3 regions of the Burkholderia aenigmatica genome follow, and region 2 is predicted to be linked to each of the others. Evidence: predicted binding sites of a transcription regulator. Region 2 holds the regulator's gene; each other region holds the start of a gene.
What was found. The regulator HrcA, encoded in region 2, represses chaperone genes, less so after heat shock. The targets are predictions, from matches to a motif close to TTAGCACTCNNNNNNNNNGAGTGCTAA.
Positions count from the first base shown of each region.

Region 1: a site for HrcA is predicted at 1,889-1,915, ahead of groES (co-chaperone GroES). Genes of this name have one in related genera too.
Region 3: a site for HrcA is predicted at 1,809-1,835, ahead of groES (co-chaperone GroES). Genes of this name have one in related genera too.

Region 1 covers NZ_CP184468.1:946,179-949,458, forward strand. Annotated here, with positions in the region: gene ACN8ZM_RS04425 (KAP family P-loop NTPase fold protein) at 1-1,506, shown strand, start outside; gene groES (co-chaperone GroES) at 1,989-2,282, shown strand; gene groL (chaperonin GroEL) at 2,331-3,280, shown strand, end outside.
Region 2 covers NZ_CP184468.1:758,812-762,091, reverse strand. Annotated here, with positions in the region: gene ACN8ZM_RS03630 (RNA-binding S4 domain-containing protein) at 1-228, opposite strand, end outside; gene hemH (ferrochelatase) at 313-1,377, opposite strand; gene hrcA (heat-inducible transcriptional repressor HrcA) at 1,525-2,547, opposite strand; gene ACN8ZM_RS03615 (NAD kinase) at 2,678-3,280, shown strand, end outside.
Region 3 covers NZ_CP184469.1:2,445,059-2,448,338, forward strand. Annotated here, with positions in the region: gene ACN8ZM_RS27925 (M20 aminoacylase family protein) at 1-544, opposite strand, end outside; gene ACN8ZM_RS27930 (LysR substrate-binding domain-containing protein) at 729-1,688, shown strand; gene groES (co-chaperone GroES) at 1,873-2,163, shown strand; gene groL (chaperonin GroEL) at 2,176-3,280, shown strand, end outside.

The DNA.
Region 1 (3,280 bases), 190 kb from region 2:
AGTATTGTGGAGCGTGCGCTGGACCCGGTCGCCAATGACGACGGTCGCGCCTTTCTTGAGAAGATTGTGCAGGCTAGCTTTGACCTGCCGGCCGTCCCAACGACGATTGTGCATCGTATATTTGCGGAGGCACTCTCGGAGCTGGCGGGCCCCTACGCAACCGAGGCGAATGGATTTTCGGAGACGCGTTGGGGTAATGCCTTTGTCGGATGCATCCAGCCCTTGCTGCGCAATATGCGCGACGTGCATCGACTGATCTCGTCGATCGCCGTGCACCTGCCGTTGCATGTCGACGGTGACGTGTTTGAGGTGAACATTGTCGATTTCCTCCTTTTGGAAGCGCTTCGGGTCTTTGAGCCGCGCTTCCACGAGGCGTTGTTCCGAGAGCGGGATCTGATTCTCCAAACGCAGCGATACCGGGGCGATGGCCGACGGGATGAGGATAAGAAGGCGGCTGAGAGGCTATTAGGGGTCGTGCCTGACGAGCGCCGCGCCGTTGCGCAGGATGCTCTCAAAGACTTGTTTCCGCTTATCGAATGGGCATTCGGGGGCACGAACTATGCGAATGGTTTCCATGCAAGGTGGCGGTCCGAAAAGCGAGTGTGCTCGACGCGCTACTTTCCTCGTTACTTCGAACTTCAGACCGCAGCTGGTGAAATGTCAGAGCGCCGATTCGTCGAGTTTCTCGATGCCACAGCGACGAAGGACCGTCTAGCCGCAGTGGTCGCAGATGTCGAGACTGACGGCTTGTTGCCCTCGCTCGTCACAAGGCTTGACGAATCAGTCGATCGCCTCCCAGTCGCTAACGCCGCCGTGCTGCTGCCTGGAATGTTCGACGTAGCTCAAAAGTTTGCGGGCATACGAGGTGCTGATCCTTTCAATTCGCCTTGGCTTTCAGCATGGCGAGCGACGAGCTGGTTCCTGAAGCGGATTCCAGAGGATGTGCGAAGTGACTTGGTAGGCGAGGCGCTTCGTCAGACCAAGGCTCTGTCTATCGCTGCAATGCTGATTCATCTGAGCGATCCCGCCGATCGTGAAGAGGGGGACGACAGTAACTTCGATCCTGCGCTTAATATCGATACCGTTGGGGCGATGAAGACCGAATGGCTGCGCTTGATTAGGAGTCGCGCCACGGATGGCGACGCGCTGATCGCTGAACCAGATCTTATGTTCCAGCTCCACCGATGGGGAAAATATGCGGGCACGTTGGATGAGCCCCGTGAGTGGATGACGGGGGCGATTCGGACCGACGAGGGCTTCGCAAGCATGGTCGCGCGCATGATGTTCCGCGGCACGAGCCATTCGTGGGGCGATCGGGTTTCCACGCCGCACAACACCTTTAATAGGGAGACGATCGACGACTTTATCGGTATCGGCGTGGCAAAGGCCAGGTGCGACGCGATCGATCCCGGCAAATTTCCTGAGCACGAAGAGGCTCTGCGAACCTTGCGTCGCTTTCTTGAGAGATGGTTGGGACAAGAAAGCAGCGACCCATTCGACTTATAGCGGTTGGCCGCTGTCGACGTCGAGTCGATCGGAAGGCGGGGGCTCGCCATCTTGGAGCAGCGAGAATTAGATCCAGATGACTCTCGGGTCGGCTGGCTTGAATCTGCGGGAACTTGGTGCGGGATTACCCTAGACGGTTCTCGTCGCAGGATCAAAAGATCAGCTTCTGTGTCGAAGGGCTGTCGATCAAGTTGTAGTGCTCAGGAGGTCTGGCGATCTCCGCAAGTTATTGTTTTATTGATGAATATTTGCATGCGTCGCAGCCGGCGCGGGCTCTTGCAAGTTCCGATTTGAACGAAAAAAGTTCCAAGTTGGACGCATCTCGACACCTGAAAATTCCTCCGGTTTCCCTTCTTGAATTTGTCAAAACCCGTCCATATAATTAGCACTCGCTGCACGAGAGTGCTAACAATTCTCTGCCGGGCGACAAGCCGGGCAGATTCCCTAAGCGTTCTTCAATCTCAGTCAAGAGAGGAGTGAATATGAACCTTCGTCCTTTGCACGATCGCGTGATCGTCAAGCGCCTGGATCAGGAAACCAAGACCGCCTCGGGCATCGTGATCCCCGACGCCGCTGCTGAAAAGCCGGACCAGGGCGAAGTCCTGGCCGTCGGCCCGGGCAAGCGCGACGACAAGGGCGCCCCGATCGCGCTCGACGTGAAGGTCGGCGATCGCGTCCTGTTCGGCAAGTACGCAGGCCAGACCGTGAAGGTCGACGGCAACGAACTGCTGGTCATGCGCGAAGAAGACATCATGGCCGTGGTCAACGCCAAGTAAGCGCGTCCACCGACGGTACATATTCCCAAGAATTCAAGGAGTTAGAAGATGGCAGCTAAAGACGTCGTATTCGGCGATTCCGCCCGTTCGAAGATGGTCGAAGGCGTGAACATTCTCGCCAACGCAGTCAAGGTCACGCTGGGTCCGAAGGGCCGCAACGTCGTGCTCGAGCGCAGCTTCGGCGGCCCGACGGTCACCAAGGACGGTGTGTCGGTCGCGAAGGAAATCGAGCTGAAGGACAAGCTCCAGAACATGGGCGCGCAAATGGTCAAGGAAGTGGCTTCCAAGACCAGCGACAACGCAGGCGACGGCACGACGACGGCAACCGTCCTCGCGCAATCGATCGTTCGCGAAGGCATGAAGTACGTCGCATCGGGCATGAACCCGATGGACCTGAAGCGCGGCATCGACAAGGCAGTCGCAGCGGCTGTCGAAGAGCTGAAGAAGATCAGCAAGCCGTGCACGACGAACAAGGAAATCGCACAGGTCGGCTCGATCTCGGCGAACAGCGACACGTCGATCGGCGATCGCATCGCTGAAGCGATGGACAAGGTCGGCAAGGAAGGCGTCATCACCGTCGAAGACGGCAAGTCGCTGGCTGACGAACTCGACGTCGTCGAAGGCATGCAATTCGACCGCGGCTACCTGTCGCCGTACTTCATCAACAACCCGGAAAAGCAAGTCGCCGTCCTCGACAACCCGTTCGTGCTGCTGCACGACAAGAAGGTGTCGAACATCCGTGATCTGCTGCCGGTACTCGAGCAAGTCGCAAAGGCTGGCCGTCCGCTGCTGATCATCGCTGAAGACATCGAAGGCGAAGCGCTCGCGACGCTGGTCGTGAACAACATCCGCGGCATCCTGAAGACCGTTGCGGTCAAGGCGCCGGGCTTCGGCGATCGTCGCAAGGCGATGCTGGAAGACATCGCGATCCTGACCGGCGGCCAGGTGATCGCGGAAGAAACCGGCCTGACGCTCGAGAAGGCAACGCTGGCAGAACT
Region 2 (3,280 bases):
GCACACGCCAAGCACGGCAATGTGCCAGACGATGCCGTCGATCGCAATCTCGACCTCGTCGCCCACGCGCACGTCCTTGGCCGGCTTGACGGCCGCGCCGCCGATCTTCACGTGCCCCTTGTCGACCGCATCGGTCGCGAGCGAGCGCGTCTTGAAGAACCGGGCGGCCCACAGCCATTTGTCGATGCGCAGCTTCGCGCCCGGTTCGGTCGAAATCTTGTAATTCATCGCAGCCTCCGCCGGGCCGCCCCAAGGAGGCTGACCGCCCCCTCGGGGGGCAGTGAACGAAGTGAGCGTGGGGGTCGTTTCATCTCAACTCACCGTTTCGGGCTGCGCGGCCCTGACCGGCCAGCCCTGCAGATTCTCGGCAACGATCTCGCCGAGCGCGCCGATCCACGCGGGCGCGCCGTTCAGGCACGGAATGCGGTGGAACGCCTTGCCGCCGCCGGCGAGGAACTCGTCGCGCACTTCCATGCCGATCTCCTCGATCGTCTCCAGACAGTCGGCCGTGAAACCGGGACAGAACACGTCCGCCCGCCGAACGCCGGCCTCGCCGAACTCGCGCAGCGTCGGCGCGGTGTAAGGCTGCAGCCATTCGGCCTTGCCGAAACGCGACTGGAACGTGATGCGGCATTCGGTCGTCGACAGCCCGAGCGCGGCCATCAGCAGCGCGCCCGTCTGCTGGCACTGGTCGTGATAGGGGTCGCCGAGGTCGAGCGTGCGCTTCGGCACGCCGTGAAAGCTCAGCACGAGCTTGTCGCCAGCCGCGAAGTCGGGCCGGCCGTGCTGCGCCCAGTACTGGCGCACCTGCTCGGCCAGCGCATGGATATAGGCCGGATGGTCGGCGTAGTGCCGCACCGTGCGCACCTCCGGCTGGTTGCGCATGCGCGCGAGCGCGTTGAATGCGGCGTCGAATGCGGTGGCGGTGGTCGACGCCGAGTATTGCGGATACATCGGCATCAGCAGCACGCGCTCGACGCCCGCGCGCTTGAACTGCGCGAGCGCGTGCGAAATGTTCGGGCTGCCGTAGCGCATCGCGTAGTCGACCTGCACCTGATAACCGTTCGACGCAAGCAAGTGCCGCACGCCGTCGGTCTGGCGCTCGGTGTGCACGCGCAGTGGCGAGCCCTCGGGCATCCAGACGGCCGCGTATTTCTTCGCGGACGCGCGGCCGCGCAGCGGCAGGATCAGCGTGCGCAGCAGCACCTGCCAGACGGCCTGCGGAATCTCGACGACCCGCGGATCCGACAGGAATTCGGCCAGGTAGCGCCGCACCGCGCGCGGCGTGGGCGCGTCAGGCGTGCCGAGATTGATCAGCAGCACGCCGATGCGATGGGCAGCCGCGATGCTCGAAGGCGGCTCAAGATCGAAACGCATGGGCAATTACGTGCTCGGGGCACGGGACCGGACGGCTCTCAATTATAGCGGGCCGCCCCGCGCCGGTCGGCTGGCCGTTCGGCCGACTGTCTACTTACGCGGCGCCGAGGCACGATGACGGGGCGGGATCGGGCTGGCGAAGGCAGGCTACTGCTGGCTCAGCGTGAGCGACAGCAGGCGCGCGGTGATGTCGACGATCGGTATCACGCGGTTGTACGCCATGCGGGTCGGGCCGATCACGCCGAGCGTGCCGACGATCTGCCCGTTCACCTCGTAAGGCGCGGTAACGACGCTCATTTCCTCGATCGGCACGAGCGTCGATTCGCCGCCGATGAAGATCTGCACGCCCTGGGCGTGGCTCGACACGTCGAGCAGTTGCAGGAGGCCCGTCTTTTGGTCGAATACGTCGAACAGCTTGCGCAGCCGCGCCATGTCGGAGGAAAGATCCGCCACTTCGAGCAGGTTGCGCTCGCCGGAAATCAGCACGGTGTCCTCGGTGTCGGGCACCTCGGTGCTGGCCGTCACGGCCGCATGCATCAGCGTGGTCATGTCGCCGCGCAACTGGTCGATCTCGTCGCGCAGGCGGCGGCGCACCTCGTCGAACGACAGTCCGGCGAAATGCGCATTGATGTAGTTGGACGCCTCGGTCAGTTGCGACGGCGAGTAATCGCGCGGCGTCGCGAGCATCCGGTTCTGCACGTCGCCCTCGGGCGTGACGATGATCAGCAGGATGCGCTTGTCCGACAGGCGCATGAACTCAATCTGCTTGAACACGTGGCTGCGGCGCGGCGTCAGCACGACGCCCGCGAACTGCGACAGGTTCGACAGCACGCTCGCGGCGGCCGCCACGACGCGCTGCTGCGGCTCGCCGGCCTGCAGCGTGTTCTGCACCTGCCGCGCGACGGCTTCGGCGTCGATCGGCGCCTCGACCGTCAGCATCGTGTCGACGAACAGCCGGTAGCCACGCGGCGTCGGCACGCGGCCGGCCGATGTGTGCGGGCTCGACACGAGGCCGAGCTCCTCCAGGTCGGACATCACGTTGCGGATCGTCGCCGGGCTCAGCTCGAGCCCGGAGTAACGGGACAACGTGCGCGATCCGACTGGCTGACCGTCGGCGATATACCGTTCGATCAGGGTTTTCAGGAGGGTTCGTGCGCGAGGATCTAGCATGGTGGAAAATTTTAGCGCAACCGCGCGACCGCGGCGAGTGGCGCGGCCACCGATGCGCGGGCCGGCCCGATCCGGCCCCGCCTGCGCACAGCCGGTTCTTTTCGTCAACGAGCTATGGTGTAATGCCGGCATGAAAACCGGTAATCAGTTCAACACTGTCGCGCTCGTCGGCCGGAGCAACACGCCGAACATCGCCGAGCCGCTCGCCACGCTGGCCGCCTGCATCGCCAAGCGGGGCTTCGAGGTCGTCTTCGAAGCCGAGACCGCGCGCGAGATCGGCATCACCGGCTACCCGGCGCTGACCCCGGCCGAAATCGGGGCACGCGCCGACGTGGCGGTCGTGCTCGGCGGCGACGGGACGATGCTCGGCATCGGCCGTCAGCTCGCGCCGTACAAGACACCGCTGATCGGGATCAACCACGGGCGGCTCGGCTTCATCACCGATATCGCGGCGGCCGACATGCAGGCGCTCGTCCCGGTGATCCTGTCGGGCAAGTTCGAGCGCGAGGAGCGCGCGCTGCTCGAGGCCCGGATCATGCGCGACGGCGAACCGATCTACCATGCGATCGCTTTCAACGACGTCGTCGTGAACCGCAGTGGCTTCTCCGGGATGGTCGAGCTGCGCGCATCGGTCGACGGCCGCTACATGTACAACCAGCGTTCGGACGGCCTGATCGTCGCCACCCCGACCGGCTCGACCGCTTACGCACTGTCGTCGGCCGGCCCGATCCTC
Region 3 (3,280 bases), on a different replicon from region 2:
GCCCGCCGCGCCCGCTCACGCGCACGCGCACCTCGTCCGCCGATGCCATCGCCGGGCCGTCGCAGAAACCGAGCACGCCAGCCGGCAGGCCCGGCACGTTGTGCATCGCGTACACCGCATCGCACGGAAACTGCGCGAACAGCCCGTCGTCGATCATCCGCTTCGCACCGCCGAGCCCTTCCTCCGCCGGCTGGAAAATCAGGTTCAGCGTGCCCGTGAAGCGTCCGCGCTCGGCCACGCAGCGCGCCGCCGCGAGCAGCATCGCCGTATGCCCGTCGTGGCCGCACGCGTGCATCACGCCGTCGCATCGGCTCGCGTGCGGCAGCCCGGTCGTCTCGCGGATCGGCAGCGCGTCCATGTCCGCGCGCAGCCCGAGCCGTTTCCCGGCGCCGTGCGTCAGCGTACCGACCACGCCCGTGCCGCCGAGCCCGCGCGTCACCCGATAACCCCACGTTGTCAGGAAGTCGGCCACGAGGTCGCTCGTCGCATGCTCCTCGAAGCCGAGCTCCGGATGCGCGTGCAGCCGGCGGCGGAGCGCGATCATTTCCGTCTCGATGGCCGCCATTTCCGGCAGGATAGGTTTGTGGTCCAACCCCGATTCTCCTCGATGCATTCCGGTTGCCGATCGCCCGAATGACCGATCGTGACCGCATCGTAGGCAGCGAAAATCCCGGCGAACAGCCGCGGTTTCGTTATGATGACAACCTTTCGTTGTCGGGTATCGCACCATGAGCACGATCAAGCTGCATCAGCTGCAGGCGCTCGTCGCGAGCGCGGAGGCCGGGAGTATTCGCGGCGCGGCGCGCACCCTCGGGCTGTCGCAGGCGGCCGTCACGCGCGCGCTGCGCGAACTGGAGGCCAGCGAACGCCTGCCGCTGCTGGTCCGCGCACCGGAGGGGATCGGCTTCACCGACTACGGCAAGACGCTGCTCACGCACGCGAAGCTCGTGCTGAAGCAGCTCGAACACGCGCAGAGCGATCTCGAACGCATGCGTGGCCGCGTCGAGGGCCGGCTGAGCGTCGGCGTGACACCGTGGCTCACGATGACCTTCCTCGCGGAAACGGTGCTGCGCTTTCGCGAGCAGATGCCCGACGTGCGCCTCGAACTCTACGAAGCGCTGATGGCCGTCGCGCAGCCGCTGTTGCGCGACGGCAGCATGGACTTCGCGCTCGGGCACGTGCAACCCGGCGGCACGCAGGAATTCGCGTTCGAGCCGATGCTGCGCTACGAAACCGCGGTGATGGTGCGCGCCGGCCATCCGCGCGAGCACGCGCGGTCGATCCACGACCTGGTCGAGAACGACTGGGTGCTGAATTTCGCGGCCGACGGGCAGGCCGCGCTCGTCGACTACCTGTTCACGCGCCACGGCGCCGAAATCGACGAACGGCGCATCGTGCGCGCGCAGTCGGTGGCGATGCTGCAGACGATGCTCGAACAGGCCGACATGTGCACGTGGTGCCCGACGATCCTCGCGGCCGTGCCGCCGTTCGGCGAACGGATGCGCGCGTTGCAGCTGAAGGAAACCTTCGAGCCGCGCGACCTCGGGATCGTCACGCGGCGCAGCAGCACGCTGAGCGACGCCGCGCGCTGCTTCATCGACTGCCTGCTGCACGTGATCCGCCGCCATGCGCGATCGGCCCGCAAGGCGGATCTCGCGCTGTTCAGGACGCTGTCGCTGCTGATCTGACGCGCGGCCCCGTCCGTCTTTCTTCTTCTTTCTCTTTCGCGTCGTTCGTCCAAAGCGCGTCCGTGAAAATGCATTTCCGAATCCGTTATTGGATCGCGCCGCCGTGCATTTTTATACTCGTCAGCACTCTCTGCAAAAGAGTGCCAGCCCATCTCGACAGAACAGATCAGCACAGGACGAACCAATGAGCCTACGCCCCTTGCACGACCGCGTGATCGTGAAGCGACTCGACCAGGAAACCACCACCGCGTCGGGCATCGTGATCCCCGACAGCGCCGCGGAAAAGCCCGACCAGGGTGAAGTGATCGCCGTCGGCCCCGGCCGCAAGGATGCGGACGGCCAGCGCATCGTGCCCGACCTGCAGGTCGGCGAGCGCGTGCTGTTCGGCAAGTACGCGGGCCAGGCCGTCAAGCTCGACGGCACCGAGTTTCTCGTCCTGCGCGAGGAAGACATCGTCGCGGTCGTCAATCAATAACGGAGCGCAATCATGGCAGCAAAGGAAATCATTTTCAGCGACGTCGCACGGACCAGGCTGACCGAAGGCGTGAACATTCTCGCGAACGCGGTGAAGGTCACGCTCGGGCCGAAGGGCCGCAACGTCGTGCTCGAACGCAGCTTCGGCGCGCCCGTCGTCACGAAGGACGGCGTGTCGGTCGCGAAGGAAATCGAACTGGCCGACAAGCTGCAGAACATCGGCGCGCAACTCGTGAAGGAAGTCGCGTCGCGCACCAGCGATGCGGCCGGCGACGGCACCACGACGGCGACCGTGCTCGCCCAGGCGATCGTTCGCGAAGGCCAGAAATACGTCGCGGCCGGGCTCAATCCGCTCGACCTGAAGCGCGGCATCGACAAGGCCGTCACCGCGGCCGTCGACGAGCTGAAGAAGATCAGCCGGCCGACCACCACGAGCAAGGAAATCGCGCAGGTCGCGACGATCTCCGCGAACGGCGAGGAGTCGATCGGCCAGCGCATCGCGGAAGCGATCGACCGCGTCGGCAAGGAAGGCGTGATCACCGTCGAGGACGGCAAGTCGCTCGCGGACGAACTCGATGTCGTCGAGGGGCTGCAGTTCGATCGCGGCTACCTGTCGCCGTACTTCATCAACAATCCCGACAAGCAGATCGCCGAGATCGAAAGCCCGTACATCCTGCTGCACGACAAGAAGATCTCGAACATCCGCGACCTGCTGCCGGTGCTCGAACAGGTCGCGAAGTCGGGCCGGCCGCTGCTGATCATCGCGGAAGATGTCGAGGGCGAAGCGCTCGCGACACTCGTCGTGAACAACATCCGCGGGATCCTGAAGACGGTGGCCGTGAAGGCGCCGGGCTTCGGCGACCGCCGCAAGGCGCTGCTCGAGGACATCGCGATCCTCACCGGCGGGCAGGTGATCGCCGAAGAAACGGGCCTGACGCTCGAAAAGGCGACGCTCGCCGAACTCGGCCAGGCGAAGCGCATCGAGGTCGGCAAGGAAAATACGACCGTGATCGACGGCGCGGGCGACGCGAAGAACATCGAAGCGCGCGTGAAGCAGATCCGCGTGCAGATCGACGAAGCCACGTCGGACTACGACCGTGAAAAGCTGCAGGAACGCG